3 regions of the Pseudomonas syringae pv. coryli str. NCPPB 4273 genome follow, and region 2 is predicted to be linked to each of the others. Evidence: predicted binding sites of a transcription regulator. Region 2 holds the regulator's gene; each other region holds the start of a gene.
What was found. Region 2 encodes FliA, which starts transcription of late flagellar genes. Its sites were predicted from a motif close to CTAAAGTTTNNNNNNNNNNNGCCGNTAA; they were not measured.
Positions count from the first base shown of each region.

Region 1: the regulator FliA is predicted to act here: its motif matches at 4,236-4,263, upstream of P406_RS04545 (methyl-accepting chemotaxis protein).
Region 3: the regulator FliA is predicted to act here: its motif matches at 2,249-2,276, upstream of P406_RS14640 (methyl-accepting chemotaxis protein).

Region 1 covers NZ_AWQP01000005.1:92,656-103,140, reverse strand. Annotated here, with positions in the region: gene coaE (dephospho-CoA kinase) at 1-177, shown strand, start outside; gene yacG (DNA gyrase inhibitor YacG) at 174-383, shown strand; gene P406_RS04565 (hypothetical protein) at 511-972, opposite strand; gene P406_RS04560 (DUF1780 domain-containing protein) at 1,098-1,727, shown strand; gene P406_RS04555 (MOSC domain-containing protein) at 1,724-2,257, shown strand; gene P406_RS29680 (DUF3094 family protein) at 2,142-2,378, shown strand; gene P406_RS04550 (NAD(P)/FAD-dependent oxidoreductase) at 2,474-3,772, shown strand; gene P406_RS04545 (methyl-accepting chemotaxis protein) at 4,308-5,525, shown strand; gene P406_RS04540 (response regulator) at 5,535-5,903, shown strand; gene P406_RS04535 (STAS domain-containing protein) at 5,927-6,217, shown strand; gene P406_RS04530 (chemotaxis protein CheA) at 6,264-8,375, shown strand; gene P406_RS04525 (methyl-accepting chemotaxis protein) at 8,405-10,060, shown strand; gene P406_RS04520 (chemotaxis protein CheW) at 10,097-10,485, shown strand, end outside.
Region 2 covers NZ_AWQP01000015.1:7,054-17,538, forward strand. Annotated here, with positions in the region: gene flhA (flagellar biosynthesis protein FlhA) at 1-1,027, shown strand, start outside; gene flhF (flagellar biosynthesis GTPase FlhF) at 1,039-2,367, shown strand; gene fleN (flagellar synthesis regulator FleN) at 2,483-3,316, shown strand; gene fliA (RNA polymerase sigma factor FliA) at 3,313-4,053, shown strand; gene P406_RS07630 (chemotaxis response regulator CheY) at 4,310-4,684, shown strand; gene P406_RS07635 (protein phosphatase CheZ) at 4,704-5,489, shown strand; gene P406_RS07640 (chemotaxis protein CheA) at 5,523-7,775, shown strand; gene P406_RS07645 (protein-glutamate methylesterase/protein-glutamine glutaminase) at 7,826-8,986, shown strand; gene P406_RS07650 (flagellar motor protein) at 8,986-9,726, shown strand; gene motD (flagellar motor protein MotD) at 9,733-10,485, shown strand, end outside.
Region 3 covers NZ_AWQP01000033.1:26,977-37,461, forward strand. Annotated here, with positions in the region: gene mrdA (penicillin-binding protein 2) at 1-162, shown strand, start outside; gene poxB (ubiquinone-dependent pyruvate dehydrogenase) at 319-2,037, shown strand; gene P406_RS14640 (methyl-accepting chemotaxis protein) at 2,411-4,372, shown strand; gene P406_RS29415 (hypothetical protein) at 4,597-4,857, opposite strand; gene P406_RS29420 (hypothetical protein) at 4,990-5,307, shown strand; gene P406_RS14655 (chalcone isomerase family protein) at 5,513-6,031, shown strand; gene P406_RS14660 (DUF3833 domain-containing protein) at 6,049-6,582, shown strand; gene moaA (GTP 3',8-cyclase MoaA) at 6,622-7,620, opposite strand; gene P406_RS14670 (cation:proton antiporter) at 7,886-9,232, opposite strand; gene P406_RS14675 (ABC transporter substrate-binding protein) at 9,382-10,434, opposite strand; gene P406_RS14680 (NAD(P)/FAD-dependent oxidoreductase) at 10,431-10,485, opposite strand, start outside.

The sequences.
Region 1 (10,485 bases), on a different contig from region 2:
CGCGACAGCTCCAGCCAGGAGCAGGTCGAAGCCATTCTCAAGGTGCAGATCCAGCGTGAAGACCGCCTGCGTCATGCCAATGATGTGCTGGTCAACGACCGCGATCACGCCTGGCTCAGCAGCGAAGTCGAGCGGCTGCACCACTTTTACCTTACTTTGCGTGGAGGCCAATCATGAGCCAACCAATGACCGTTCAATGCCCAACCTGCGACGCCCCGGTGGAATGGAGCGCAGCCAGTCCGAGCCGCCCGTTCTGCTCCGAGCGCTGCAAACTGATCGACCTGGGAGCCTGGGCTTCTGAAGAGCATGCGATTCCGGTGAGCCCGGATGCTGAGGACGAGTTGTTCTCGGGTGATCTGGAGGCACCGCACAGGGGGCATTGATAACAAAGTCGATGTGAAGCAACTCGCTTAGACGCAACTACGAGGGCTATCTTTCAGCCGCATCTCAGGACGTCTGTGATGGCCCTTTCGCGAGCAAGCTCGCTCCCACGACGCTCATGTCTCGCGATCATTTACCGTCCAACGCAGCCCTCAACGCATCAGCACTGCCAAACTGCTGCTGACTGACCAACTGCCCGTCGCGCAACTGTAACCACAGCACCTTATCGTCATCGCCTGCGTACTGCGGCACGATGCGCGCCTCTCGATCAAGCATCACGCGATAGCTGTAGTCACGCATTTTGGGGATGGCGAACATTTTGGCGATGATGGTTGGCATTTTCTGGATGTCAGCGACAAACACCGTATGGCGTGATTCCAGAAAGCCTTTTGGCTTGTCCTGAAGGGCGGCATTCACCAGCTTGGCGGCGTCCATGCTGCGTGCGACCAGCAGGGTTTGCGTCTGGTTGTTCAAAGTGTAGGGCTGATCGTATTGATCGAGCAGTGTCCAGGAGGACAGACGCTCGCCGACTTGCAGGGCGTTAGCGGTGAGGGGCAGCAAGGCCAGCAGCAGGATGGGCAGAAGCTTCACAGGTCGATCCTCGATAAAAAAGGCGCCTGCGACATTTATCGCAAGCGATCAAAAAATGAATTGCCAGTCTACACCCCTGCATTCACTCTTCCAGTCATGGCAACTTGAACGCTAAGCTTGGCCCTATGGATGACTCAGACTACCTGCGCCTGTTGACGATCCAGGCCGAACAAGCCAACGCCTTTCTTTCCAATGCGCGGAAGTGGGAGCGTGAGCGCTGGGTTTGTCAGCGCCTGTTGCAGGGGCTGAACATTACGCATCGTAATGAGGACTTCATGCCTGCCAGTCAGGAGCCGCCGGATGTGCTGTTTCGTGACGGGCGCTTCGAGGTGTTTTTCGTGCTGGATGAGGGGCGGCGTCTCAATGACGAGTGGCGCGAGGAGCTGGCGCGACGACGAAGCGCGTTCTCGTTGAGCCAACTGGTACGTCGGGAGGCCAAGCCCAAGCGGATTCCGGCCTCTGAACTGCTGCACCGACTCGCCCCTACCCTGCGCAAGAAATCCACCAACTATCGCGAACGCGGCATTGATCTGGGCGGGCTGGATATCATTGCCTTCGCCAGCCTCAAGCGCGAGGTGCTGGACCTCAACAGTCACTTTCCACCACCGACCGAGTACCTGCGTCAGGGCTGGCGCTCGTTGTCGCTGGTGGGGCCGACCTTCGCTCGGGTATTGTTCGCGCATCCCGGCGCTCCGGATTTTCTGCGTACCAATCTGGGGCGCAGTGTCGTTTTCGATGTTGGAATCAGTTTATGAGCCCCTTGCAGGAACTGCTGGCCGATGTGCCGCAACAAGGTCGTGTGCGCTGGATAGGCGTGCGTCCGCAATCGCGGGTCGAGATGATCGAGCTGGACGCCGTGGAAGCGCGGCGCGAAGCGGGTCTGACCGGCGATCACTCGCGGCCCGGCCCGCGCAATGCGCGGCAGGTGACGTTGATCCAGTGGGAGCATCTGGCGGTGGTTGGCTCGTTGCTGAACCGCGCGGCGGATAACCCCATCGTGCCGCAGGATTTGCGGCGCAATCTGGTGATCAGTGGCATCAACCTGTTCAGCCTGAAGAATCGACGCTTCCGGATCGGTCAGGCGATTTTCGAAACCACCGGCTGGTGTCAGCCGTGTGCGCGACTTGAGCAGCGCCTTGGTCACGGGACGTTCCAGGCGGTGCGTGGGCATGGCGGAATCACTGCGCGAGTGTTACAAAGCGGCATCATCCGCCTGGACGATGTGTTGCAGGTCGAGCCGCTGGAAATCACTGATCCCTGGCCCCCTGCCCGTCAGCACGCTTGAGACAACGCATAAATTGAGCAGCCACCTGAACCCGGAACCGCAAAGGTGTGTCGAAGAGTACCTTCAGGCACACCGGCATCCAGTCGAGCGCAGGCCGCTCCTGACCCGGACAGTGTGGTGATGAACCCTTTATTGAGCCTTCTGACGCTATGAGCTGCCTTGCGCTCGCGAAGATCGAGCTCCCCCCGAATTCCTTAAACCTTCCGAGTAATCCTTATGACGCATCGTATTGTTATCGTTGGCGGAGGCGCTGGCGGTCTGGAGCTGGCGACCAGTCTGGGCAAGACCCTGGGCAAGAAAGGCACGGCCAGTGTCACGCTGGTTGATGCCAACCTGACGCATATCTGGAAGCCGCTGTTGCACGAAGTGGCTGCCGGTTCGCTCAACTCGTATGAGGACGAGCTGAACTACGTGGCTCAGGCCAAGTGGAACAACTTTCAGTTTCAACTCGGGCGCATGACCGGTCTTGACCGCGCCAGCCGCCAGATTCATCTGGCCGAGACGCTGGATGAAAACGGCGCAGAACTGGTTCCGGCACGCAGCCTGGGTTACGACTCGCTGGTCATCGCGGTGGGCAGCACCACCAACGACTTCGGCACCAAGGGCGCGGCAGAGCACTGCCTGTTTCTCGACAGCCGCAAGCAGGCCGAGCGCTTTCACCAGCAACTGCTCAACCACTACCTGCGCGCCCACGCCGGTCAGGCCGACAGCGCGCAGGAAATCACCGTGGCCATCGTGGGTGCTGGTGCAACCGGTGTCGAGCTGGCGGCAGAGCTGCACAACGCAGCGCATGAGCTGGCGGCTTACGGGCTGGGTCAGATCAAGCCGGAAAACCTGCGCATCACGGTGATCGAAGCCGGCCCACGGGTGTTGCCCGCGCTGCCTGAGCGCATCGGCGCGCCAGTGCACAAGACGCTGGAAAAGCTCGGCGTGACTGTGCTGACCAATGCGGCAGTCAGTGAAGTGACGGCTGATGGCTTGATCACTGCTACCGGGCAGGTCATTCCGGCGAGCTTGAAGGTCTGGGCGGCAGGTATCCGTGCCCCGGCCTTCCTGCATGAACTGGATGGCCTGGAAAGCAACCGGATCAATCAGTTGCAAGTGCTGCCGACGCTGCAAACCACACGTGACGAAAATATCTTCGCCTTCGGTGACTGCGCGGCCTGCCCTCAAAAAGGCACCGACCGCAACGTCCCGCCGCGCGCTCAGGCCGCCCATCAGCAGGCGTCGTTGCTGGTTAAGTCGCTGCGCTTGCGGATCGAAGGCAAGACGTTGCCGGAGTACACCTACAAGGACTACGGCTCGCTGATCTCGCTGTCGAGCTTCTCGGCCGTCGGCAATCTGATGGGTAACCTGATGGGCAGCGTGATGCTCGAAGGCTGGCTGGCGCGGATGTTCTACGTGTCGCTGTACCGCATGCACCAGATGGCGCTGTACGGCACCTTCCGTACCCTGATGCTGATGCTGGGCAGCAAGATCGGCAAAGGCACCGAGCCGCGGATGAAGCTGCACTAAGACACGCCAGACGAGAAGTGCACGGGAGAGCACTCTCGTGCCCATGCTCTGAAGTGGGCATGCCTTTCTGGACGCTCTGCGTCTTATCTTGACTGTGCGGGGCAGCGCAGACCTTGCGACGCAGAGCGTCGTGAAATGCATTCCCCACTGGAGCGTGAGGAACGATCATCTCACTATCGTGCGGCGCTCTGCGTCGCATGCCGTTCCGGACGCTCCGCGTCCTCTTGCGACGCAGAGCGTCGTGAAACGCATTCCCACGCTGGAGCGTGAGGAACGATCCCCCCTCTATCGTGCGGCGCTCTGCGTCGCATGCCGTTCCGGACGCTCTGCGTCCTCTCCCAAGTGAATTCGGCTGTTCTGCCAACGCGTTTGCTGCGCCGACTTGCGGTGCCCCGAATACCCGCTATTTTTAACAGGATCGGGTTGTGCGCCAAGCAATCGGACGGAAGGCTCTCGTACTGTTATCAAGTTTGTCTGCGGCGCGCAGATAACCATTGAGTCGTGTACAACGCTGCACTGTTCAGGGATCGAACCCATGATGTCGAATCAATACAGTAGTACTCCTGCACAAAATCATCCGCGTTTCATCTGGTTCTCACTCATTCCCGTCATACCCGCCATTGCCTGGATTCTCACGCAGTTCGGCACGGGTACGGCCAATCTGGTGGCGTGCGCTGTACTGCTGGCGATCGGTCTAGGCGCGTGTGCCTGGGCTGCCCGTTCACAGCAGATCGAAGTGCGCCGCGCCGTGGCTCAGGCGCTGGATCATCACCAGGCGCATAGCGCACAAAGCAGCGCCATGGCGTCCAACGCCCAGTTTAATGAGATCCTCCTTGGTGCCATGCCGATCTGGGCCAAGCAGGTCGAAAGCTCGCGCCAGCAGACCGAAACCGCGATTGTCGAGCTGAGCACGCGCTTCATGGGCATTTCCGAACGCCTGCAGGAAACCGTACAGGCGTCGCAACACGCTGCCGGTGAACTGGACGGTCAGAACGCCGATGGTGCGCTGAAAGTGTTGTCGCAGAGTGACAGCGAGCTGAGCCAGGTAATCGACTCGCTCAAATCCACTCAGGCCAGCCGCGACCAGACGCTCTCCCAGGTCCGCAGCCTCACCGCCTACACCGGCGAATTGCGCACCATGGCCGCCGACGTTGCAGCGATTGCCGCACAGACCAACCTGCTGGCCCTCAACGCGGCCATTGAGGCGGCGCGCGCCGGTGAGGCAGGCCGTGGCTTTGCCGTGGTGGCCGATGCGGTGCGCAGCCTGTCGAGCAAGTCCAGCGAAACCGGTCAGCAGATGTCCGCCAAGGTCGACATCATCAACAACGCGATTACCCAGCTGGTGCAGGCCGCATCGAGCGGCGCCGATCAGGACAGCCATTCGGTGGCCGCTTCCGAACAAAGCATTCAGAACGTACTGGAGCGCTTCCAGAGCATCACCGGTCGCCTGGCCGAGTCCGCCGACCTGCTCAAGCAGGAGAGCTACGGGATTCGCGACGAAATGACCGAGGTTCTGGTGAACCTGCAGTTTCAGGACCGGGTCAGCCAGATTCTCGCCCACGTACGCGACAACATCGACTCGCTGCACGCGCACCTTCTGCAGGCTAGCCAATCCCCTGATGAGGCGGTCGCCATCGACGCCCGGCAATGGCTGGCGCGCATGGAGTCCACCTACGCGACCGACGAGCAACGTCGCACTCACCGAGGTGAATCGGCAGCACAGCAGGATTCGCAGGAAATCACGTTTTTCTAGGAGTAAATCATGGCTAAGAGTGTATTGGTGGTCGACGATTCAAGCAGCGTCCGGCAAGTCGTCGGTATCGCGCTGAAGAGTGCCGGATACGACGTTATCGAAGCCTGTGACGGGAAGGATGCACTGGGCAAGCTCACCGGGCAGAAGGTGCACCTGATCATCAGCGACGTGAACATGCCGAACATGGACGGCATCACTTTCGTCAAGGAAGTGAAGAAGCTGGCCAGCTACAAGTTCACGCCCATCATCATGCTGACCACCGAATCCCAGGAATCGAAAAAGGCTGAAGGTCAGGCCGCAGGCGCCAAGGCGTGGGTCGTCAAACCGTTTCAGCCGGCACAAATGCTCGCAGCGGTTTCCAAGCTCATCCTGCCCTGAGACCCAGGCCCATGGAGGCCAGCATGCCCACGCCAGACGAGAGCGCCAACGACACTGCACGCGTGCAGATAGACGGCGAGTTGACGATCTACACCGTGACCGAACTGGCCGCCAGGCTATTGCCACAGATCGGAACTGCGGCACGCCTGGAGGTTGATCTTTCACAGGTCACCGAGATGGACGGCGCCGGTCTGCAACTGCTGGCTGTGATTCAGCGCGAAGCCGGCAAGACCGGGACTTCGCTGCATTTGACCGGGCAAAGCAAGGCGGTCAGCGAAACCTTCGAGTTATGTAATCCGGGTATGGTGCTGTAGCGCGTCCATTTGCAGTACTGCCCAGTGATCGATCAAGGAAGTCATCGTGAGTATTAATCTCGATCAGGCACAGCAGACGTTCATCGTTGAAGCGCGTGAGCTTTTGCAGGCCATGGAGGAATCCCTCCTGCAACTCGAAAGCGAGCCCGGCGACCAGGACGCGATCGGCGCGGTTTTCCGCGCAGCGCACACCATCAAAGGCTCGGCCGGACTGTTCGGGCTGACGCCTATCGTCAGTTTTACTCACATCGTCGAAGACGTGCTGGATCGTCTGCGTGAAGGCAGCGTTTCGGTAAACGCCGAGCTGATCGCCGTGCTGCTCAAATCCGGCGATCACATGCTTGAGTTGATCGACGTGGTCGCCAGCCGTGGCGAGCAGATGCAGCAACCTGCACTGGAGCGCGAGGCAGCGCTGCGTCAGGCGTTGCAGGTATTCCAGGCACCGGCCAGCGCCGGGGCCGCTGACAGCGCGAGCGCGTCGGTCGTCAGCGATGATGAACCGTCAGCCGAAGTGCTCTGGCATATCTCGCTACGTTTTGGCGTGGATGTGTTTCGCAACGGCATGGACCCACTGTCGTTCCTGCGCTATCTCAATACCCTGGGGCGGATGGTCCAGGTCACGACGGTAACCGACAGTATTCCAGCAGTTGAGGCGTGGGACCCGGAATCCTGCCACTTGGGTTTCGAGATCGACTTCCGCTCTGCTGCCGGGCACGCCGCGATCAACGAAGTCTTCGATTTCGTGCGTGAAGACTGCGCCGTGGAAATCACCCCGGTGAACGAGACGCCAGACCACGTCGAGCCCACCGGCACCGAACTGGTCTCGCAGCCCGAGCACAGCCCTATGGTGGCCAGCGGCGAACTGCTGGGCGATCAGCGCGCAGTGCCACGAACGCCCGCAACGGCAACGGCAACCGCTGTAGAGCGCCCTTCTTCGGCCGGCGAGCAGAAAAACAAGGATGGCCGCTATGTGCGCGTCAACGCCGACAAGCTCGACGAGCTGATCAATCTGGTCGGCGAGCTGGTCATTGCCAGCGCCGGCGCCAGCCTGCTGGCCAAGTCGTGCGACAACGACCCGCTTCAGGAAGCCAGTTCCACCGTATCGGGGCTGGTCGAGCAGATCCTGGATGGCGCGCTGCACCTGCGCATGATCCCCATCGGCGACACCTTCAATCGCTTCCGCCGTGTGGTGCGCGATGTCAGCCAGGAACTGGGCAAGGACATCGACCTGATCATCAATGGCGCGGAGACCGAACTGGACAAGACCGTCGTCGAAAAGATCGGCGACCCGCTCATGCACCTGCTGCGCAACTCCATGGATCACGGCATCGAGAGCGCCGAAGCACGTCGCGCCGCAGGCAAGCCGGCCAAAGGTCATTTGAGCCTCAATGCGTACCACGACTCGGGCAGCATCGTCATTGAAATCGCCGACGACGGGGCCGGACTCAACCGCGAGCGCATCCTCGACAAGGCCCAGCAACGCGGGCTGGTGGCGGTCGGCGCAAGCCTCACCGATCAGGAGATCTACAACCTGATTTTCGAACCCGGCTTTTCCACTGCCGAGGCCGTCACCAACCTTTCGGGGCGCGGTGTCGGCATGGACGTGGTCAAGCGCAACATCACCTTGCTGCGCGGCACGGTGGATCTGGACAGTCAGCCCGGTCAGGGCACCATCGTGCGCATCCGCCTGCCGCTGACGCTGGCGATCATCAACGGCTTTCTGGTCGGTATCGATCAGTCGACTTACGTGATCCCGCTGGACATGGTGCAGGAATGCATCGAGCTGGACGAACACAACCGGCAGTTGACCCGCGACAGCGGCTACCTGGACCTGCGTGGCGAAGTGCTGCCGCTGGTCTACCTGCGCGACCACTTCAATCATGAAGGCCCGGCCGCCAGGCGCCAGAACGTGGTGGTGGTGCGTTACGCCGAGCACAAGGCCGGGCTGGTGGTCGACGAGCTGCTTGGCGAGTTCCAAACCGTTATCAAACCTCTGGGCAAGCTGTTCGGCGCGCTGCGCGGCATCAGCGGCTCGACGATCCTGGGCAGTGGCGCGGTGGCGTTGATTCTCGACATCCCCGCCCTGCTCAACCAGATCGTACACATGGAGGCCCGCTCGACCCAGGCGCCTCAATCCCTGTTGCCCACTTCTCGCTGACGGATTCGCAATTCCCAAGGAGTTACTTCATGAAATGGTTCTACGATCTGAAGATTTCCACCAAGCTGATTACCTCGTTTCTGGTGGTTCTGGCGTTGACCGCGGCCATGGGAGTCTTTGCCATCCTCCAGCTCGGCCAGGTCAACCAGGCCGCTCAGGACATCAAGGAAAACTGGATGCCGTCGATGCGTGCGGCCGCGGGCATGCGCTTCTTCGCCGCCAACTATCGCTTGAAGGAAAACCGCCACATTGCAGCCGACACCGCCCAGGAAAAGGCGCAGATGGAGCTTGAAGCAGCGGACGCTCGCAAACAGTTCGAAACCCGCCTGGCCACCTATGAAAAGCTGGTGGTCAGTGATGAGGATCGCCAGCTACTCAACAGCGCTACGGCCACATGGGCTGCGTACCTCAAGAGCAGCGGCGAGTTGTTCGACATGTCCCGTCAGGGCCTCGAAGCCCAGGCACGAGCGATGCTGAAGGGCGAGTCCAAAACGCATTTCGACGAATTGACCGGCCAGTTGCAAAAAATGGTCGAGCTCAACGACGCCGGTGCGACTGTCGCGGGTGACAAGGGCACGAAGCTGTACGAAAACGCACGCATCTCGATCGTCGTTGTGCTGATTGCCGCCTTGCTGATAGGCCTGGGTCTGGCGCTGTTCATTGCCCGGATCATCTCCCGCCCGCTGAAAGAGGCCGCAACGGCCGCCGAGCAGCTGGCAGAGGGCAACCTCAACGCCCATATCGGCCACGGTTCCAAGGACGAAACCGGCATGGTGCTCAATGCCATGCGCAATATGGTCGGCAAGCTGTCGCACATCATCGGCGAAGTGCGTAACGCCGCCGACAACCTGGCCAGCGCGTCGGAAGAAGTTAGCGCCACCGCGCAGTCGATGAGCCAGGCCACCAGCGAGCAGGCCGCCAGTGTCGAAGAGACCAGCGCGTCGGTCGAGCAGATGAGCGCCAGCATCAACCAGAACACCGAGAACGCCAAGGTTACCGATGGCATGGCCAGCAAGGCCGCCAAGGAAGCCACCGATGGTGGCGAATCGGTGCAGCAGACCGTTGTGGCGATGAAGAAAATCGCCCAGCGCATCAGCATCATCGACGACATCGCTTACCAGACCAACCTGCTCGCCCTCAACGCCGCCATCGAAGCCGCGCGCGCCGGCGAACATGGCAAGGGTTTCGCGGTAGTGGCCGCCGAGGTGCGCAAGCTGGCCGAACGCAGCCAGGTGGCCGCGCAGGAAATCGGCGAGCTGTCGTCGAGCAGCGTGGACATGGCCGAGAAGGCCGGCAAGTTGCTGGACGAGATGGTGCCTTCGATCAACAAGACCTCCGACCTTGTGCAGGAAATCAGTGCCGCGTCGGAAGAGCAGGCAGCCGGTGTGGCGCAGATCAACACTGCCATGACCCAGCTCAACCAGGTCACCCAGCAAAACGCATCGAGCAGCGAAGAACTGGCGGCCACGGCTGAAGAAATGAGCAGCCAGGCCGAACAACTGCAACAGGCCATGAGTTTCTTTACCCTCGACGCATCGCCAAGGGCCGTCGCACAGAGCGCTACTTTCGACAGCCGCAACAGCCCGAACCGTCAGCCTCCGCGCCCACCGCAGCAGGCTCCGCGCAAGGCATTTGCGCAAAGCATGGCGGGCGCCCCGGACGAATCGGAATTTACCCGTTTCTGACTGCCGGCTTCGATAGAGACTCCAGGGGAGAACGACATGGGCTCATTGGTCACGACTCGGCAGACCGCAGCGACGGTCGAAGAAGAGGCGCAGTACCTGACTTTCATGCTCGGTGGCGAGATGTTCGCCATCGGCATTCTGGGCATCAAGGAAATCATCGAGTACGGCAGCCTGACAGTGGTGCCGATGATGCCCGCCTTCGTGCGCGGGGTGATCAATCTGCGCGGCGCGGTGGTGCCGGTGGTCGATCTGTCGGCGCGCTTCGGGCGGCAGAACTCGGCCATCACCCGGCGCTCGTGCGTGATCATCATCGAGGCCAACAGCGAGGACGGCCAGCCGCAGGACATCGGTCTGCTGGTCGACAATGTCTCAGCGGTGCTGGAGATTCCGGCGTCGCAGATCGAGCCGCCGCCGAACTTCGGTGC
Region 2 (10,485 bases):
CATCGATATCATCGGTCTGGAAGTGGGTTATCGCCTTATTCCGCTGGTGGATCGCAATCAGGGTGGTCAGTTGCTGGCGCGTATCAAGGGCGTGCGCAAGAAGCTCTCGCAAGAGCTCGGTTTCCTGATGCCCACTGTGCACATTCGCGACAACCTCGATCTGGCGCCCAGCGCCTATCGTCTGACGCTGATGGGCGTGATTCTGGCCGAGGCCGAGATCTACCCGGATCGCGAGCTGGCGATCAACCCTGGTCAAGTGTTCGGCACCCTGAATGGCATCACCGCCAGAGACCCGGCGTTTGGTCTGGAAGCCGTGTGGATCGAAATCAGCCAGCGCAGTCAGGCGCAGTCGCTGGGTTACACCGTGGTCGATGCCAGTACCGTGGTGGCGACCCACTTGAACCAGATTCTCTACAAGCATTCGCATGAGCTGATCGGCCATGAGGAAGTCCAGCAATTGATGCAATTGCTGGCCAAAAGCTCGCCCAAGCTGGCTGAAGAGCTGGTACCTGGCGTGCTGTCGCTGTCCTCGCTGCTCAACGTGCTGCAGGCGCTGCTGGCTGAACACGTACCTGTGCGGGATATCCGCAGCATTGCAGAGGCTATCGCCAACAACGCCGGGAAGAGTCAAGATACCGCCGCTTTGGTGGCCGCAGTGCGCGTGGGTCTGAGCCGCGCAATCGTCCAAAGCATTGTAGGCGTTGAGCCGGAGCTGCCTGTTATCACTCTGGAACCAAGGTTGGAACAGATATTGCTCAATAGTTTGCAGAAGGCTGGTCAGGGTCAGGAAGAAGGCGTTCTTCTTGAGCCAAGCATGGCTGAAAAGCTCCAGCGTTCGTTGATCGAGGCCGCCCAGCGTCAGGAGATGCAAGGGTTGCCGGTAATTCTTCTGGTAGCAGGGCCTGTCCGGGCGATGCTGTCACGATTTGGACGATTGGCTGTACCGAACATGCATGTTCTGGCGTACCAGGAAATTCCGGACAACAAGCAAGTAACCATCGTAGCGACTGTCGGGCCGAACGGCTGAGGTAGTGAGTCATGCAAGTTAAGCGATTTTTCGCCGCCGATATGCGTCAAGCCATGAAGCTGGTTCGCGATGAGCTGGGCGCTGAAGCGGCCATCATCGGTAACCGGCGCATTGCCGGTGGCGTAGAGCTGACTGCTGCTCTGGATTACAAGCTGTCCGCCCTGGCACCGCGTGTGCCGAACATGGAACTGGAAGACGAACTGCGCAAGACTCAGTCGCGCATCGTCTCTGCCCAGGCCGAATTGAACAACCGCAGCGACAGCGACGCATCGATCAACCTGCAGCTGTTTTCCGGCAAGCCGGTCAACCCTGCCGATACGCACATCGAGCCGACACTCGAAGAGCCGCCGCGTCCATTCGCGTACGCAGCGCCACAGGCCGCCGAGCCTGCCATCGGCCAGCGCGCCTATGACTCGATGCGTTCCGAACTGAACGGCCTGCGTGAGCTGCTGGAAGTCCAGCTCGGCTCGCTGGCCTGGAACCAGCTGCAGGGCAGTCGTCCGCAGCAGGCCAACCTGTGGCGTCGTCTGCAACGTGTCGGCCTGTCCGGCCCGCTGTCACGCGACCTGCTGTCGATGATTCCGGAGATTGACGAGCCTCGTCAGGCCTGGCGCATGCTGCTGGCGCACCTGGCACGCATGATCGCCGTACCCGAAGTCGAGCCGCTCGAAGAGGGCGGCGTGATTGCAATGGTCGGTCCTGCCGGAATGGGCAAGACCACCACCCTGGCCAAACTGGCAGCACGTTACGTGCTGAAGTACGGCCCGCAGAATATCGCACTGGTCAGCATGGACAGTTTCCGCATCGGCGCGCAGGAGCAGCTCAAGACCCTTGGGCGCATCCTCAACGTACCGGTCACCCATATCGATCCTGGCCAGTCTCTGGTTCAGGCGCTGGAACCGCTGCTGCGTAAGCGTGTGGTGCTGATTGACACCGCCGGGCTGCAGGCCAGTGATCCTGCGCTGCGCATGCAGCTGGAAAGCCTCGCGGGTCGCGGCATCAAGTCACGCAACTATCTGGTACTGGCCACCACCAGCCAGAAGCAGGTGCTGACAGCCGCGTATCACAGTTACAAACGTTGTGGCCTGGCCGGATGCATTCTGACCAAGCTTGATGAAACGGCCAGCCTCGGTGAAGTCCTGAGCCTGGCGATCAGTCACGAATTACCTGTGGCCTACCTCACGGACGGACCACGCATTCCTGATGACCTGCATATTCCGCGTCGTCATCAGCTGGTAAGCCGCGCGGTGAGTGTGCAGATGCAGGACGAGCCTAGCGAGGAAGCAATGGCTGATATGTTTGCTGACCTCTATCACACCCCTGGCAAGAGAGTGGGTTAAGTGATGGATATTATTGGAATGTCCCTGCGTCAACGGTCTGCCATGCAGTGTTCATTTGCGCACGTGCAGCCCTCGATGTGGTTTCGGTCTACGCAAGACAAGGTAAAGAAATAACATGGGCAGCATGCATCCCGTACAGGTTATCGCGGTGACCGGTGGCAAAGGTGGCGTCGGTAAGACTAACGTGTCAGTGAACCTTTCACTGGCCCTCGCCGAGCTTGGCCGTCGCGTCATGCTGCTGGACGCCGATCTGGGTCTGGCCAATGTCGACGTGCTGCTCGGGTTAACGCCCAAGCGCACACTTGCCGATGTCATCGAGGGGCGTTGTGAGTTGCGCGACGTGCTGTTGCAGGGGCCGGGCGGGGTTCGAATCGTACCCGCTGCTTCCGGCACCCAGAGCATGGTGCATCTGTCGCCCGCCCAGCATGCCGGCCTGATCCAGGCGTTCAGCGAGATTGGCGACAACCTCGATGTGCTGGTGATCGACACGGCCGCCGGTATCGGCGAGTCGGTGGTCAGCTTCGTGCGCGCCGCTCAGGAAGTGCTGCTGGTGGTGTGCGATGAACCCACGTCGATCACCGATGCCTACGCCCTGATCAAACTGCTTAACCGCGATTACGGCATGAACCGCTTCCGGGTACTGGCCAACATGGCTCAGAGCCCGCAGGAAGGGCGCAACTTGTTCGCCAAACTGACCAAAGTGACGGATCGTTTTCTCGATGTTGCGCTGCAGTATGTAGGCGCCGTGCCGTACGACGAGTGCGTACGCAAGGCTGTACAGAAACAGCGCGCCGTTTACGAAGCATTCCCGCGTTCCAAATGTGCTCTGGCTTTCAAGGCCATTGCCCAGAAGGTTGATACTTGGCCGTTGCCAGCCAATCCGCGGGGTCATCTCGAGTTCTTCGTTGAGCGACTCGTTCACCAGACCAGTGCAGGGCCTGTGCAATGACTGCGAGCGGCTACCAGATGTACAGCAAGGCGTCCCGTAATTCACAATATGAGTTGATCGAGCGCTATGCGCCATTGGTCAAGCGTATCGCTTATCATCTGCTGGCGCGCTTGCCGGCCAGTGTGCAGGTCGAGGATCTGATCCAGGCCGGCATGATCGGCCTGCTTGAAGTCTCCACCAAGTATGATTCCACCAAGGGTGCGAGTTTCGAGACCTACGCCGGCATTCGCATCCGTGGTGCGATGCTCGATGAAGTGCGCAAGGGTGACTGGGCGCCACGCTCGGTACACCGCAATACGCGCATGGTCAGTGACGCAATTCGGGCAATTGAAGCTAAAACCGGCCGTGACGCTAAAGATCACGAGGTTGCGGCCGAACTCCAGTTGAGTCTCGATGATTACTACGGGATTTTGAATGACACCTTGGGCAGCCGCCTCTTCAGTTTCGACGACCTGCTGCAGGACGGCGATCATGAAGGGCTGCACGAGGATGGCGCAAGCGGATCGCTTGAGCCGTCGCGCGACCTGGAAGACGAGCGCTTCCAGGCTGCGTTGGCCGATGCAATTGCCAATCTGCCAGAGCGCGAGCGTCTGGTGTTGGCGCTGTACTACGACGAAGAGCTGAACCTCAAGGAAATCGGAGAGGTTCTTGGGGTCAGCGAATCTCGGGTCAGTCAGTTACACAGCCAGTGCGCAGCTCGTTTGCGAGGGCGTTTGGGGGAGTGGCGAGCGCGTTGACAGGCAATGTGCGGTCTTTGGCCGCATGTTGACTGCAAGCCGGCTGTGCAGAGCGTTACGTGGTAACAGGATCGACCCGTCAGAAGCCTGTCAGGCATTGCCTCGATGGGCTTGTTTCTCAGGTCCTTGCCTGTTGTTGTGCCAAGCCCGTCGTCGTTTCGTACAGCCGGGGGTGTGCTGTGCCAGTATTGAGTGAACAGCGTGTTCAGGTGCTGAACGCGTTAAAGACTGCTTGGAGGTCGAATTGGACAAGAACATGAAAATCCTCATCGTTGATGACTTCTCAACGATGCGGCGGATCATCAAGAACCTTTTGCGTGATCTGGGGTTTACCAACACATCGGAAGCGGATGATGGTCTGACCGCATTGCCGATGCTGCAGAGCGGTGCCTTTGACTTTCTGGTGACGGACTGGAACATGCCTGGCATGTCCGGTATCGATCTGCTGCGCGAAGTCCGCAAGGACGAACGCCTCAAGAGCCTTCCCGTGCTGATGGTCACTGCCGAAGCCAAGCGTGAGCAGATCATTGAAGCTGCCCAGGCTGGGGTGAACGGCTATGTAGTCAAGCCATTCACTGCCCAAGCCCTGAAAGACAAGATCGACAAGATCTTTGAACGCGTCAATAGCTGATGCAAGCCGCGAGGGCGCTATGGATAACAATGATTCGATGGCCGACTTTGAGTCGACCTTAAAAAGACACGCGCAGGAACTTGTCACCAGCCTTGAAAAGGGTCGTTTCGGTGACGCTGTGCAACTGATCCACGAACTCAATCAGACACGCGACCGCGGCCTTTATCAGGAAGTGGGCAAGCTGACTCGTGAGCTGCACAGTGCAATCGTAAACTTTCACATCGATCCGCACATGCCTCAAGCCGAGGAAGTGTCGCAGATCACGGATGCTACCGAACGCCTGTCGTATGTGGTGAGGCTGACCGAGAATGCGGCCAACCGCACCATGGACCTGGTGGAGGAGAGTACGCCGGTCATGAACGGCCTGAGTTCCGACGCCAAGGCGTTGAGCGACGACTGGGGACGTTTCATGCGCCGCGAAATCGGTGCCGAAGAGTTCCGCGAGCTGGCCAAGCGGGTCGATGGTTTTCTGACGCGTACCGAGAAGGAAACCCATCAGGTTTCCGCGCATCTCAATGACATTCTGCTTGCCCAGGATTACCAGGACCTTACCGGTCAGGTCATCAAGCGTGTGACGCAACTGGTCACTGAAGTCGAGAGCAATCTGCTCAAACTGGTGCTCATGGCCAGTCATGTCGATCGCTTTGCTGGCATCGAACATGACGAACAATCCATCCTCGATGAAAAAGATCCTAAAAAACATCTCGCTCAGGGTGAAGGTCCGCAGATTCATGCCGATAAACGTGAAGACGTCGTATCCGGACAGGATGATGTAGACGATCTGCTATCGAGCCTCGGCTTCTAAGATCTGTTGACGGTTAATTTTAGGGAGCACCCCATGAGCTTCGGCGCCGATGAAGAAATCCTTCAGGATTTTCTGGTAGAGGCCGGCGAAATTCTGGAGCAGTTGTCAGAGCAATTGGTCGAGCTGGAAAGCCGACCGGATGATGCTGATCTGCTCAATGCAATTTTTCGCGGTTTTCACACTGTAAAAGGGGGCGCCGGCTTCCTCCAGCTCCATGAGCTGGTGGAGTGCTGCCACATCGCCGAAAACGTGTTCGACATCCTGCGCAAGGGTGAACGTCGCGTTGATTCCGAACTGATGGACGTGGTCCTTGAAGCACTGGACTCCGTCAATAGCATGTTCGGTCAGGTACGTGAACGGACTGACGTAACTCCGGCGACGCCAGAACTGCTGGCCGCGCTGGCGCGTCTGGCCGAGCCACAATCTGCCGATGAGGCCGCGGCTCCCGAGCCAGAGCCCGAGCCGGTGGTTGAAGTCCAGGCTGCTGCTGCGGTTGCAGAACCAGCTGCTGGCGACGAAATTACCGATGATGAATTCGAGCAGCTGCTCGATTCGCTGCACGGCTCCAGCCCGGTATCTGCAGCGCCTGCACAGGCGCCAGCAGCCGCTGCGCCGGCAAGTGATGAAATCACCGATCAGGAATTTGAATCCCTGCTTGATCAGTTGCATGGCAAGGGCAAGTTTGCGGCTGATGCTGCAACCGCTCCGGCCCCCGCTCCTGCGGCGCAGCGCGGTGCCGCGCCTGCCGGTGACGAAATCACTGACGATGAATTCGAAGCGTTACTCGATCAACTGCACGGCAAAGGCTCGTTTGATGGTGCCGTAGCGGCTCCCGTAGCTGCTGCACCTGTGGCCGTTGCTGCCAAGGCACCCGCTGCTGCTGCGTCGGACGAAATCACCGATCACGAATTCGAAAGCCTGCTCGACGAATTGCATGGCAAGGGCAAGTTCGAGCCGGAGGCGATTGTTGCCAAGGCGCCTGCTCCGCCACCGCCGCCTCCTGTTGCCAAGCCTGCTGCGGCGCCTGCTGCCAAAGCCGAACCGGCCAAACCCGCAGCGGCTCCGGCCCCTGCGCGCGCTCCTGCGCCTACCGGCGAAAAGCCGGTGGCGACAGAAGCCGAAACCACGGTTCGTGTCGATACCGCCCGACTGGACGAGATCATGAACATGGTCGGCGAGCTGGTGCTGGTGCGTAACCGCCTGGTGCGGTTGGGTCTCAACAGCGGCGATGAAGCCATGTCCAAGGCCGTTTCCAACCTGGATGTGGTGACCGCCGATCTGCAGACTGCGGTGATGAAAACCCGCATGCAGCCGATCAAGAAAGTTTTCGGTCGTTTCCCGCGTCTGGTTCGTGACCTGGCTCGCCAGCTCAAGAAAGAGATCAACCTGGAACTGGTCGGCGAAGAAACCGACCTCGACAAGAACCTCGTAGAGGCGCTTGCCGATCCACTGGTCCACTTGGTGCGTAACGCGGTCGACCACGGTATCGAAACGCCGGAAGAGCGCGAAGCCACGGGCAAGTCCCGCGGCGGGCGGGTAATCCTTTCCGCAGAGCAGGAAGGCGACCATATCCTGCTGTCGATCTCCGATGACGGCAAGGGCATGGACCCTAACGTCCTGCGCTCCATTGCGGTGAAACGCGGCGTCATGGACAAGGATGCAGCCGATCGGTTGAGTGACACCGATTGCTACAACCTGATCTTCGCACCGGGCTTCTCGACCAAGACCGAGATTTCCGATGTGTCGGGTCGCGGTGTGGGCATGGACGTGGTCAAGACCAAAATCTCCCAGCTCAACGGCTCGATCAACATCTACTCGACCAAGGGCCAGGGTTCGAAGATCGTCATCAAGGTGCCGTTGACGCTGGCGATCATGCCGACCCTGATGGTGATGCTGGGCAACCAGGCCTTCGCTTTCCCGCTGGTCAACGTCAACGAAATCTTCCACCTGAACCTGTCGACTACCAACGTGGTTGATGGCCAGGAAGTGGTGATCGTACGTGACAAGGCCTTGCCGCTGTTCTACCTCAAGCGCTGGCTGGTCAGTTCGGCGGCTCACGAGGAGCAGCGTGAAGGGCACGTGGTAATTCTCACGGTCGGCACTCAGCGCATCGGTTTTGTCGTCGATCAGCTGGTCGGTCAGGAAGAAGTGGTTATCAAACCGCTGGGCAAGATGCTGCAAGGTACGCCGGGCATGTCGGGCGCCACCATCACCGGTGACGGTCGCATCGCCTTGATTCTCGATGTACCCAGCATGCTCAAGCGTTACGCCGCACGGCGTATCTGAACCCGGGGTCGCGGGCAGCCTGGCTGCCTGCGGCACCTATTGGAGTGTTTATGGCAGTCAAGGTCCTGGTGGTGGATGATTCCGGTTTTTTCCGCCGCCGCGTTACGGAAATTCTTTCTTCGGACCCCAACATTGTAGTGGTCGGCACCGCCACCAACGGCAAGGAAGCGATTGAGCAGGCGCTGGCGCTCAAGCCGGATGTCATCACCATGGACTACGAAATGCCGATGATGGATGGCATTACGGCAGTTCGCCATATCATGCAGCGTATCCCCACCCCGGTATTGATGTTCTCGTCGCTGACGCACGAAGGTGCGCGCGTGACGCTGGATGCTCTTGACGCCGGTGCGGTGGATTTTCTGCCCAAGAATTTCGAAGATATCTCGCGCAACCCGCAGAAGGTCAAGCAACTGCTGTGCGAGAAAATCAACAGCATTTCACGCAGTAACCGTCGTTCCAGCGGGTTCGGTTCAGCCAGTGCCGCTCCGGCGGCTCCGGCATCGTCGACGTTGTCCAGCCGCGCCTCCGCGCCAGCCCCTGCACCTGCCAGGGCAGTGCCGTCACGCACGGCAACACCTGCTGCCGCCCCGGCCGCCCCGGCCCATCATGCGCCGGCGCACCCGACGACTTCAGGCACGGCCAAGCGCAAGGCCTACAAGCTGGTGGCCATTGGTACCTCAACCGGCGGCCCGGTCGCGCTGCAACGGGTGCTGACCCAACTGCCAGCCAATTTTCCGGCACCACTGGTGCTGATTCAGCACATGCCTGCGGCGTTTACCAAAGCGTTTGCCGAGCGTCTCGACAAGCTGTGCAAGATCAGCGTCAAGGAAGCCGAAGACGGCGACGTGCTGCGTCCTGGTGTGGCGCTGCTGGCGCCGGGTGGCAAGCAGATGATGGTTGACGGACGCGGTACGGTGAAGATTCTGCCGGGCGACGAGCGCCTCAATTACAAGCCCTGCGTCGACATTACCTTTGGCTCTGCCGCCAAGTCCTACGGCGACAAGGTGCTTTCGGTGGTCTTGACCGGCATGGGTGCCGATGGCCGCGAGGGCGCGCGTCTGCTCAAGCAGGCCGGCAGTACCGTATGGGCTCAGGACGAAGCGAGCTGCGTGATTTATGGCATGCCGATGGCCATCGTCAAGGCCGAACTCGCGGATGCGATCTACAGTCTCGACGACATCGGTCGGCACCTGGTAGAGGCCTGTCTCTGATGGATGTACTGAGCCTTATCGGTCTGATTCTGGCGTTTGTCGCAATCATTGGTGGCAATTTTCTCGAAGGCGGGCACCTCGGTGCCTTGCTCAATGGTCCGGCGGCGCTGATCGTGTTGGGCGGTACCCTCGGTGCTTCGCTGTTGCAGTCGCCCATGAACGCGTTCATGCGTGCCATGAAAATCATCCACTGGATCATTTTCCCGCCACGTATCGATCTGCCCGGCGGTGTCGACCGGGTCATCGGCTGGAGCATGACCGCTCGCAAAGAGGGCTTGCTGGGTCTGGAAACCGTAGCCGATGCCGAGCCCGACGGTTATTCGCGCAAGGGGTTGCAACTGTTAGTCGACGGTGCCGAGCCGGCCGCGATTCGCAGCATTCTCGAAGTGGATTTCATCACGCAGGAAACCCGCGATATTCAGGCGGCGAAAGTATTCGAAAGCATGGGCGGCTACGCGCCGACCGTGGGTATCATCGGCGCAGTCATGGGCCTGATTCATGTCATGGGTAACCTGGCCGATCCCAGCCAACTGGGCAGCGGTATTGCGGTGGCCTTTGTCGCCACGATCTATGGCGTGGCCATGGCCAACCTGATCCTCCTGCCTGTAGCCAACAAGCTCAAGGCCATTGCCCACCGTCAGGCGCGCTATCGCGAAATGTTGCTTGAAGGTCTGTTGTCCATCGCCGAGGGTGAAAACCCGCGCTCCATCGAACTCAAGCTGCAAGGCTTCATGGAGTAACAGCGCATGGCTCGCCGTCGTCAGGTCGAAGAACATGAAAATCACGAACGCTGGCTGGTGTCGTATGCCGACTTCATTACCTTGCTGTTCGCGTTTTTCGTGGTGATGTACTCGATTTCCTCGGTCAACGAAGGCAAGTACAAGATTCTGTCCCAGGCATTGGTCGGCGTGTTCAACGACACCGAACGCACCATGAAGCCTATCCCCATCGGCGAGCAGCGCCCGGTCTCGATCAAGCCCGCCGAGCCGCTGGTCAAGGACAGCGAGCAGACTGACGCCGGTATAGGTCAGGCCTCTGATGACCCGTTGCAGACCATCGCCCAGGACGTGCGCGATGCGTTCGGTGACCTGATCAAGTCCGACCAGATGACGGTGCGCGGCAACGAATTGTGGATCGAGATCGAACTCAACTCCAGCATGCTTTTCGGCAGCGGCGATGCGATGCCCAGCGACAAGGCGTTCACCATCATCGAAAAGGTCGCCGGGATCGTCAAACGCTTCGACAACCCGATCCATGTCGAGGGCTTTACCGACGACCAGCCGATCAGCACTGCACAGTTTCCGACCAATTGGGAGCTGTCTTCGGCGCGTTCTGCCAGCATTGTGCGCATGCTGGCCATGGACGGTGTCAATCCGGCGCGACTCGCTTCGGTGGGCTACGGTGAGTTTCAGCCGATCGCCCCCAACACCAGCACTGCCGGCCGCGCCAAGAACCGCCGTGTAGTGCTGGTTATCTCGCGCAATCTGGACGTTCGCCGC
Region 3 (10,485 bases), on a different contig from region 2:
AAGATCGTCGTGTCGGTGACCATCGAGAACGGCGAGGCGGGTGGCCGGGTAGCGGGCCCTGTGGTGCGGGAGATTCTCGATGCCTGGCTGCTGGACAGCGAGGGCAAGCTCAAGCCGGAGTACGCGACACCCGCCAAGGCACCGGGCAACCCGCACGCCTGATCAGCGTTTTAAAACGCTTGCCGAACGACCGAGCCCTGAACAGGGCTCAGGTTTTCTGAACTGTCGAGAATGCATCGGGTCGACCACAACAGGCGTGGCAGAGCGCTGCGCGCGTTTTACCGAACTCATTATCATTGCCTCGACAAGGAACCCCGCATGTCCAAGACCATTGCCGACCACCTCGCGCAAACCCTCGCAGCGGCAGGTGTTTCGCACATCTGGGGGGTGTCCGGTGACAGCCTCAACGGCTTGACCGACAGCCTGGAACGCACCGATTCGATTCGCTGGATGCACACCCGTCATGAAGAAGTCGCAGCCTTTGCTGCCGGTGCCCAGGCAGCGTCCAGCGGCAAGCTGGCGGTCTGCGCCGGCAGCTGCGGACCGGGCAACCTGCACCTGATCAACGGCCTGTATGACTGCCACCGCAACCGTGTGCCGGTACTGGCCATTGCTGCGCATATTCCGTCCTCGGAAATCGGTCTGGATTACTTTCAGGAAACCCATCCGCAGGAGCTGTTCAAGGAGTGCAGCCACTTCGTCGAGCTGGTCAGCAACCCCGAGCAGTTCCCGCGTGTGCTGGAACGTGCCATGCGTGCCGCGATCAGCCAGAAAGGTGTGGCGGTGATTGTTTTGCCGGGCGACGTGGCGCTCAGCGACGCGCCGGATGTCGCGGCAAAATGGATCGAAGCCACAGCGCCCAAGGTCGTGCCTGCCGAAAACGACCTGCAGTCGATGGCCGACATGCTCAACGCTTCCAAAGCCGTCACGCTCCTGTGCGGTGCGGGTTGCGAGGGTGCCCACGAGCAGCTTCTGGCATTGGCGGATACGCTGGGCGCGCCGATCGTTCACGCATTGCGCGGCAAGCAGCACGTCGAGTACGACAACCCGTTCGACGTCGGCATGACCGGCCTGATCGGTTTCAGCTCCGGCTACCACGCCATGCTGTCCTGCGACACACTGGTCATTCTGGGCAGCAGCTTTCCGTATCGGAATTTCTACCCCGAAAAAGCCGACATCATCCAGATCGACCTCGATCCGACCCAGCTTGGTCGCCGTACGCCGGTGGCGCTGGGTCTGGTTGGTGGGGTGCGGGAAACCCTTGAGGCGCTTCAGCCAAAGCTCAAGCCGCATACCGATCGCCGGTTCCTCGACAAGGCCCTGAAGCACTACGCCAAGGCCCGGGAAGAACTGGACGAGCTGGCCACCCCGACGCCAGATGGCACGCCGATTCACCCGCAGTACCTCACTCGACTGGTCGACGAGCAGGCGGATGCCGATGCGATCTTTACCGTCGATGTCGGTACGCCGACGCTGTGGGCGGCGCGCTACCTGCACATGAATGGCAAGCGCAGTCTGCTCGGCTCGTTCAACCACGGCTCGATGGCCAATGCCTTGCCACAGGCTTTAGGCGCCAAGGCTGAACATCCGGATCGTCAGGTCATCGCCCTGTGTGGCGATGGCGGTCTGTCGATGTTGCTGGGCGACCTGCTGAGCATTCGTCAGCTGAACCTGCCTATCAAGATGGTGGTGTTCAACAACAGCTCGCTGGGCTTTGTCGACATGGAAATGAAAGCCAGTGGTTATGTGCCGCACGGCACTGACCTGCATGAAACCAACTTCGCCGGTATTGCCCTGGGTGCAGGCATTCTGGGCCTGCGTGTCGAGAACGCCGAAGAGCTGCCTGCCGCCTTGCGCAAGGCGTTCGATCATCCCGGTCCGGTGCTGATCGACGTTGTCACCGCCAAGCAGGAGCTGGGCATTCCACCGAAAATCAAGCTGGCCCAGGCCAAGGGCTTCAGCCTGTACATGATGCGCGCGATCATGAGCGGGCGCGGCAGTGAAGTGGTGGAACTGGCGAAAACCAACCTGCGTTAATCAGTTATAAAAACGTATGAGTTGAATAGAAAAAAAGTTGCAACTTCTATCCGCTGAGATTGTCACCGCTGTTACAGGTGACAATTTCGGTGTCTCTATATTTCTTTTCCCGCGATGACCGCGCAAGTCGGTCATTTCTTTGTGGATCCAAACTTCTCGCACGCTGTGCTTTATTGAATTCGCTATTTGAATTAACAAATTCAAATAGTGGGTCAAGCTTCCCGGCAGGCAGCCGAGACAGTGATACGGGAGCAAGACCGGCTACGGCAGGCTGATTACCGAACAGTCCCTGGCGACAAAAAAACGTCGACGCTACAGAACGTTACGCCCTGGATATTCTTTATAGAAAAGTCTGCATGTCATGAGGTCTGCAATGCTTAGAAATGCTCCTTTGAGTATGAAACTGCTGCTTATTTTAATATTCCCCCTATTGGGCTTCCTGGCCTTCGCAGGTCTGTTCGTTGCTGACAAAAGCGAAAATCTCGGTGATATGAGGCGCGCTGTGACAGCCACCGCGGTTGCACAGAAACTGAGTAACGTGGTCACCACCATTCAGCGTGAGCGCGGCGCCAGCGGCGTGTTTCTGGGCAGCGGCGGCAAGTCCATGCAGGACAAGCTGAAGGCCTTCCGTCAGGAAACCGACAAGGCGATAAGCGAGATGCGCGCCCAGTCGACCGACGGTATTCCCAGCCCCGACAAAGTCTTCCGCGCACTGGATGACCTGACCGCGCTGCGCCTCAAGATCGATACGCTGGGGATCAACAACACCGAGTCCTCTACGCGGTTCACCGACGTTATCAAAACACTCGTCGGGTTCTCCTATTCGCTGGAAGCGAGTATCGAAGATCCGGAAATACTGCGTGGCTTGAGTTCGCTCAACCAGTTCGTGGATATGAAGGAGCGTGCCGGTCGCGAGCGCGTACTGCTCGTTCAGGCATTCAACCAGAACCGCTTTGATGCGCCACTGTTATCGCGCTTCAGCCGTAACCTGGGAGAGTTCTCCGGCTACCTCGAAGCCTTTCAACGCTGGTCCCCTGAAGTATTCAAGACCAAACTCAATGACGTTATGCAGCAGCCGGGCTCGCTGGAAGTGGCCCGCTTGCAACGCCTGGGCTTCGATACCCCGATGGGTGACCCGCTCAACGTCAAGCCGGAAGACTGGTTCAACCTTTCCACCGCGCGTATCGACATGATGGCCAATGTAGAAGCAGAGCTTGGCCAGAACGTCGTCGGCCTGGCAACGGATGCGCGCAGCTCCGCTCAGAGCAGCTTGTACGTGGCGGTTGCCATTGTCGTCCTGATGCTGATCGTGGTGCTGTGGCTGGCGTCGGTGATCATCCGTAACATCAAGGTTGCGGTGGTCGATGTGAACCGCACGCTGATGGCACTCTCCACACGTGACCTGACCGCCCGGACCCGTTATGTCGGCAAGGACGAGTTCGGCGAGATCTCGCGCAATCTGGACAACATGGCGCAACAGATCAGTGATGTCATCCGCGACATCGGCAGCGCGACGGCACAGGTTGCCACCGCCGCCGAGCAGTCTTCCGCAGTGGCGTTGCAAACCAATCAGAACGTGGCGCAACAACGCCAGGGCACTGATCAGGTCGCCACTGCCATCAGCGAGATGAGTGCCACGGTGAAGGATGTAGCACGCAGCACCACTGACGCGGCCGAGATGTCGCAGCGCGTCAACAACAGCACCCTGCAGGGCAAGACCGAAATCGACAACACCATCGGCCTGATTCAGGGGCTCTCGGTGCAGGCTGAAGAGACTTCTCGGATCATTGACGAGCTCAAGGGCGAGAGCAACTCGATCTCCTCGGTACTCGATGTCATCCGTGGCGTCGCCGACCAGACCAACCTGCTGGCGCTCAACGCAGCCATTGAGGCTGCACGTGCCGGCGAGCAGGGGCGTGGTTTCGCGGTGGTTGCCGACGAAGTGCGCAATCTGGCCAAGAAGACTCAGGACTCTACCGTCAGCATCCAGAAAATGATCGCCAACCTGCAGTCCGGCTCGGAACGCGCTGCCGCGTCGATGCAGGAAACCCTGGGCAAGGCGCAGGAGGGTGCCAGCAACGTCGTACGCGCTGGTGAACTGCTGGAAGAAATTGCCGAGGGCATCGCGACCATCAGCGACCGCAATATCCAGGTCGCTTCGGCCGCTGAAGAGCAAAGCCTAGTGGCCGAAGAGATCCACCGCAACGTCGACGACATCAACTCGCTGGTCATCCAGGTCAGCGCCGGTGCCGAGCAGACTGCCGTCACCAGTCGCGAACTCGCGCGTCTGGCGGAGCAGCAGCAGGGGCTGGTGGGTCGCTTCAAGGTGAGCTGACAACAAGCTGTTTGTGTGTTGTAAAAAGGCCTGGAAGCGAACGCTTTCAGGCCTTTTTGTTGGCCTGCGGATACTGTCGTGCCGCGGTCTCTGATCACCATCGATAGTCCGTCAGCCATGACCCTTCAGTCACCTTTTCACGTAACCCCACGTCCCGCTTACGATTATGTAGTGACTAAAAATAATCACTACATAATCGTTGACGCACTCCATTTGCCCTTGCATTATGCAGCTGTCTCCCTGATCGGGAGCGCTGCAAAAGGTGTGATGAACAGGCTCGGCAAGCCGTCGAGATGTTCCCGGATGTAGGCTGCCCACAAGGCAGATTGATGGAGCTGAACTGGCATTTGTCGTCGATAAGGGCGAGAAGCTGGCGAAATGTCCTCATGATGCTTGTAACGGATCGATTGCCGATCCTGGGCCGGGTCTTTGGGTTTCGTGACTTCTTCTCTCTGCGCTGATGCCGCTGTGTAGCGGCTCTTCATCAAGGCTACCTGCATGTCCTTGAGGGCTGGAACGGTATTCGACACACACTCAATCGTGTGCGTCGCTGAAGTTCTGGCGCATGAACTTGATGTATCAATTATTGAACAGTCTATGAGCGAAGGGGCATCAACATGAATATCAACACACAACCGACTATTGATGAACTGGCTCGTCTGTTTGCTGCATGCAAAGACACGCTGGATAACCATATCGCCTGGGTTGCCGAGTCGGGTGAAGTTCGCGTCGACGCCATGTCGCCGTTCACGCAAGAGCACGAGTTTCGTGATGCGCATCCGCAACTGCGCGCATCCCTGAAGATGTTCCGTCGTGGCCAGGGTTATGTCGGCAAGAAAGCCGCTGCCGATCGTGCCTACATGGAGGACACGCTGCAGGCGTTGAAAGGTGAGTGGCAGAAGACTCGTCGGCAGACGCACTCGCAGGTTGCCTGAGCAGGTCATCGCAGCTCCTGAAGCCTGTTCCCGATCCGCGATCGGGAACAGGCTTTTTGGTTTTCGGCATCCCGAGGGCGAAGGCCTTATCGGTTGTACAAAGTGATTTTGCTGGTATAGATTCCGGGAGTGAGTCAGTGCATCTGACTCGTCTCATTCCCAGCCTGCCATTGAAGTCGTGGCAGTGCCTAGACAGAGGTTGCCGATGCGTGCGCCACGATGGTTATGGTTGGTGATGTTACTCAGCGCCGGCGCTTCGGCGGACTGGCGTGAGGCATTGCCCAATGCTCAGGTCGTCGGCGGTGGCGAGTTGAGCCTGTTCGGCTTTCGTGTTTATACGGCCCGGTTGCTCAGCCCGGTCAAACCTTTCGTGGCAGACGCGCCACTGGCACTTGAACTGACCTACCACCGCGACATTGACCGGGAAGATCTGGTCGATGCCAGTATCGATGAGATCAAGCGTATTTCCGGTTCGAAGGTGACCGAACAGCAACTGACTGATTGGCGCCAGCAGATGAACCAGTCATTTGTCGACGTCCAGCCGGGCATGAAGATTACCGGCGTCTATCTGCCTGGCCGCGAAGCGCGGTTTTATGTGGGTGACAAGCTCCAGCATGTGGTGCCTGACAGCCAGTTCGCCAAGGCTTTCTTTTCCATCTGGCTGGACCCGAAAACCCGTAACCCCGAACTTCGCGAGCAGTTGCTCGGCAGTACCGGCTCATGACCCATCAAGGAGGGCGCATGCTGAGAAAGTGGATGTTGATGCTGTGTGTGGGGCTTGTACTGAGCGGTTGCGGTGGCGTGCCGGTAACCCGTTACAGTCAGGAAGCGCCGAAACTCGATCTGCGCCAGTACTTCACCGGCCGTGTCGAAGCCTGGGGAATGTTTCAAAAACGCTCCGGTGAAGTCACCAAGCGCTTCACCGTGGTGATCGACGGGCACAGTGAAGGCGAAGTGCTGGTCATGCACGAGGCCTTCAGCTACAGCGATGGCACCAAGCAGGTGCGGGAGTGGCGCTTGCGTCCCGATGGCCCGGGGCGCTGGAAGGGCACGGCAGGTGATGTGGTTGGCGAGGCCTATGGCGAAGTGTCAGGCAACAGCTTCCACTGGAACTATGTGCTCAGGTTACCGGTGGATGGCACCGAGTATGACGTGAGCCTGGATGACTGGATGTACCTGATCGACGAGAAGACCATGGCCAATCGTTCGTCGATGACCAAGCTGGGTGTCGAAGTCGGGCAAATCACCTTGTTCTTTCGCAAGGCCGGTAAATAAATAACGCCTCATATGAGGCGTTATCCTTCAGGGCGGCTGTCAGCCGCCCGTCATATTCATGAAGCGCACCACCTGCACGCCATCGTCGTGGGTGAAGTTGTGGCTCCACGGCTTGAGCTGCATGGCGTCGATGATGGCTTTTTCGAGCTTTTCCGGCTGGCCAGGATTGGCGCGCAATACCGCCTTCAAATCCACGGAATGCTCGTTGCCCAGGCACAGCAGCAGGCGACCTTCGACGGTCATGCGCACGCGGTTACAGGTGCCGCAGAAGTTATGGCTGTGCGGGGAGATGAAGCCGATGCGAATGCCCGGCGCCTCGGCCAGACGCCAGTAGCGCGATGGCCCTTGAGTCGAGTCAGTCGAAGGCACCAGCGTGTAACGTTCGGCAATGCGTTCGCGCACCTGATCGCTGGAGTAGAAGGATTCGGCGCGGCTGTGTTCGCTGATGATGCCCAGCGGCATCTCTTCGATGAAAGAGACGTCCAGGTTGCGATCAATGGCGAACGCCAGCAGGTCGTTGATCTCATCATCATTGCGACCGTGCATTACCACGCAGTTGAGCTTGGTGTGCACAAAACCGGCGGCGTTGGCGGCATCGATGCCGGCAATCACCTTGTGCAGATCGCCTGTACGGGTCAGCTCGCGGAAACGCTGTGGGTCGAGGCTGTCCAGGCTGATGTTCAGGCGCGTGACGCCGGCCTTGAACAGCGGGGCAGCCAGTTTATCCAGCTGCGAACCGTTGGTGGTCATGCACAGTTCACGCAGGCCGGGCAGGGCGGCGATCTTCTCGCAAAGCCCCACCACGCCTGCGCGCACCAGCGGCTCACCACCGGTAAGACGAATCTTGCGCGTGCCCAGTGCCACGAAGCGCTCGGCCACCTGGAGGATCTCCTCCAGCGACAGAATCTGTTGCCGAGGCAGAAACGTCATCTCTTCGGCCATGCAGTACACGCAGCGAAAATCACAGCGGTCGGTGACCGACATGCGCAGATAATCGACTTTACGTGCAAAGCGGTCCATCAGGACGGGTTCTGACATTTCACCTTCTAAATAATCGAGTGGGCTGTATTACCGGATTTGGAGGCCAGTGCGTGACAAGGGTTCAGCCAATTTGCGATGCGCCGAGTTCAGGCCTGATCGCAGGCTGGCAGAGTGCCTTGCACGAGTTACATAGTAGCTGCACGCATTGCTGCTTGCACTGGCTGCATGGGCGCCACGCTAACCGAGTCGAAATGCCGCAGTCCAATTGCTTGTTCCAATACCCTCATCGACACGCTCTATGGCGCTTTGCCTCGATGGCTGATCAGTCAGGACTGGCGGCAGTACTGCGCTCGTAACGCTCCAGCAAAGGCTGGATACTGATGCCGTGTACCAGGATGCTTAGCGCAACAACCGAGAGCGTCATGCCGATCACCACATGGCCGACATCATGTGCAAGACCATGTGACAAGGCGAAGCACAGGTAATAAAGACTGCCGATGCCGCGAATGCCGAACCAGCCAACCAGTGCTTTTTGCCTGACATTGAGCAGGCGACGACTCACCAGCAGCCAGACGCTGGCAGGACGAATCACGCAAAACAGCGCGATCCCCAGGCCGATGGCGCGCCAGTCCCAGTACATCGCCAGCGCCGCGCCCAGCAGGGTGATCAGCAGGACTTCCATGGCGCGCTCCACCAGGCTACCGAACGCCAGCATATCGCCCATCATCACGCCGGCAGCCAGTTGCGAATCGCTCATGTCGTCGACCTGCGCGACCGTGCCCTGTTCGAGGGATGACGTCATATGCCCGAGGACCGGCTGCGCGACATGCTCGGACGGCAGCTCTGAACGCGTGACACGTACCTCAGCCTGACGCAGCCCGAACCCGGCGGCAAATACCGAAAGAAAGCCAAAGGCCCCGACGCTTTGCGCAACGACATAAGCCAGGGCGATCAGGGCCAGCGCCAGAAAGTCATTGGGCGAGGTGGTGCTGTCGGCGTTCTTGATGCGCAGAAAGATCATCAGATGGCCGACCCCGCGGCCCATGCCGTAACCAATCAACAAACCGGCCGGCACCGCCCAGACCAGGTCCTTGATCAGCCATCCCTGGACCCAGTCGCTCATCGCGCCCCCGGAACTCAGGTACAGCAAGGCAAAGATCACGAATGGAAACGCGGTTCCGTCGTTGAGGCCCGCTTCGCCGGACAAGCCGAAGCGCAGGCGATCCTGATCCTGGGCGTTGTTGACCTGGACCATACCGGCCAGCACCGGGTCGGTTGGCGACAGCATCGCGCCGAGCAACAACGACACGCCCCAGTCCAGGCCAATGATGTAGTGCCCCGCGACGGTCACGCCAGCGATGGTCGCCAGCATTACCGGGCCGGCCAGCCAATAGGCTGAGTGCCAGGCTTTGCCGCGCAAGGGCAGGCGCAACTTGATACCTGTACCGAACAGCGAAAACAGCACCGCCACTTCGGTCAGGCGTTCCAGCCACTCGTAGGACTTCTCGAAATCCAGATCGACGATATCCAGGCCCATCGGGCCGATGCCGAAGCCGAATCCCAGGCACACGGCCGATGTGGTCACTGGCATCCAGCGCAGGTAAGAGGAAGTGAGCGCCAATAGCATCAACAGCACGCCAAGCACGCCCATGCAGACAATAAAACTCATAGAGAAAGAACCACCGTCAAAATGCGCCCGAAGAAGAGGGCGTAACGGTGGGACTCCCTTGCACGGTAATAAGTTGAAATAATTTGCCGGATGGCAATCAGCATGCGTCTTTTAAGCACGGCGATGCCTTTTGGCACCGCCGCTGATCTCTAGCGCTCGATGCTGCGGCTCCAGCGTGCGTTCCACTCGGGACGGATCTGATTGACCTGATCCCAGTCGATGGTCACTGCTGTTTCCAGGTACTTCTCCATGGCCTCGACCTGACTGCGTGTCTTGTCAGTGGTCGGGGTTTTCGGGTTCGACGGAATCTGGTCACCGAACTCCAGCGCAGGCGCCTGTGCTTCCGGCGTCAGCAGATAAGCGGCCAGCTTCTGCGCCAGCTCCGGCTGGTTGTTGTTGGCTATCGCACATTCAGCCACGTTCAACACCACGCCGCCTTCCTTGGGCGATGCGTATTCCACCGGTACGCCCTTGATCTTCAGCGCGGTGACCTGGGTCGGCGTCAGCGGGAACAGGGCGGCTTCGTCGGTCTGGACCATTTCCGAGATCTTGGCGGAGCTGGCGATGTACTCCAGCACGTTCGGGCCGATGGTTTTCGGCCAGGCCTTGAAGCCGGGCTCGACGTCTTTCTCGCTGCCGCCCTGGATACGGTTGAACATCAGAAAGCCATGCAGGCCGAAGGTCGAGGAAGCCAGTGACTGGAACACCACCTTGTCCTTGAAACGTTTGTCGGCCAGGTCCATCCATGAGGTAGGCGCGCTCCAGCCCTGTGCCTTGAACATCCGTGTGTTGTAGGCGAGGCCGGTCACACCCAGGCTGACGGCTGCTGCCTGTTCCTTGATTTTGGCCTTGGCAGGCAGGTCGGCCAGACTGGCGCTGGGTTGCAGCGTGTCGCACAGGCCCATGGAAATAGCGCGGTACATGATGCCATCGTCGAGAAAGATGACGTGCATCTGCGGGTTGTCCTTACTCGCCTGAACCTTGGCGAGGATATCGGCCGACGTGCCAGGCACGATCACCACCTTGACGTTGTTGGCCTTCTCGAACGCCGGCAGCACCTGATCGGCATACAGGCGCTCCATGGTCCCGCCGTTCATGCCCAGGTACAGCGTGGTTTCGGCCATGGCAGGCGTGGACAGAAGTGCGGCGGCCAGCGGCAGGCAGGACAGCCCGGTGAGGGCGAGACGTTTGGTGCTTTTCATAGGGACGACCTTCCTCTGTGCAATGGGATGACGTTCGTAACAGGTTCGATG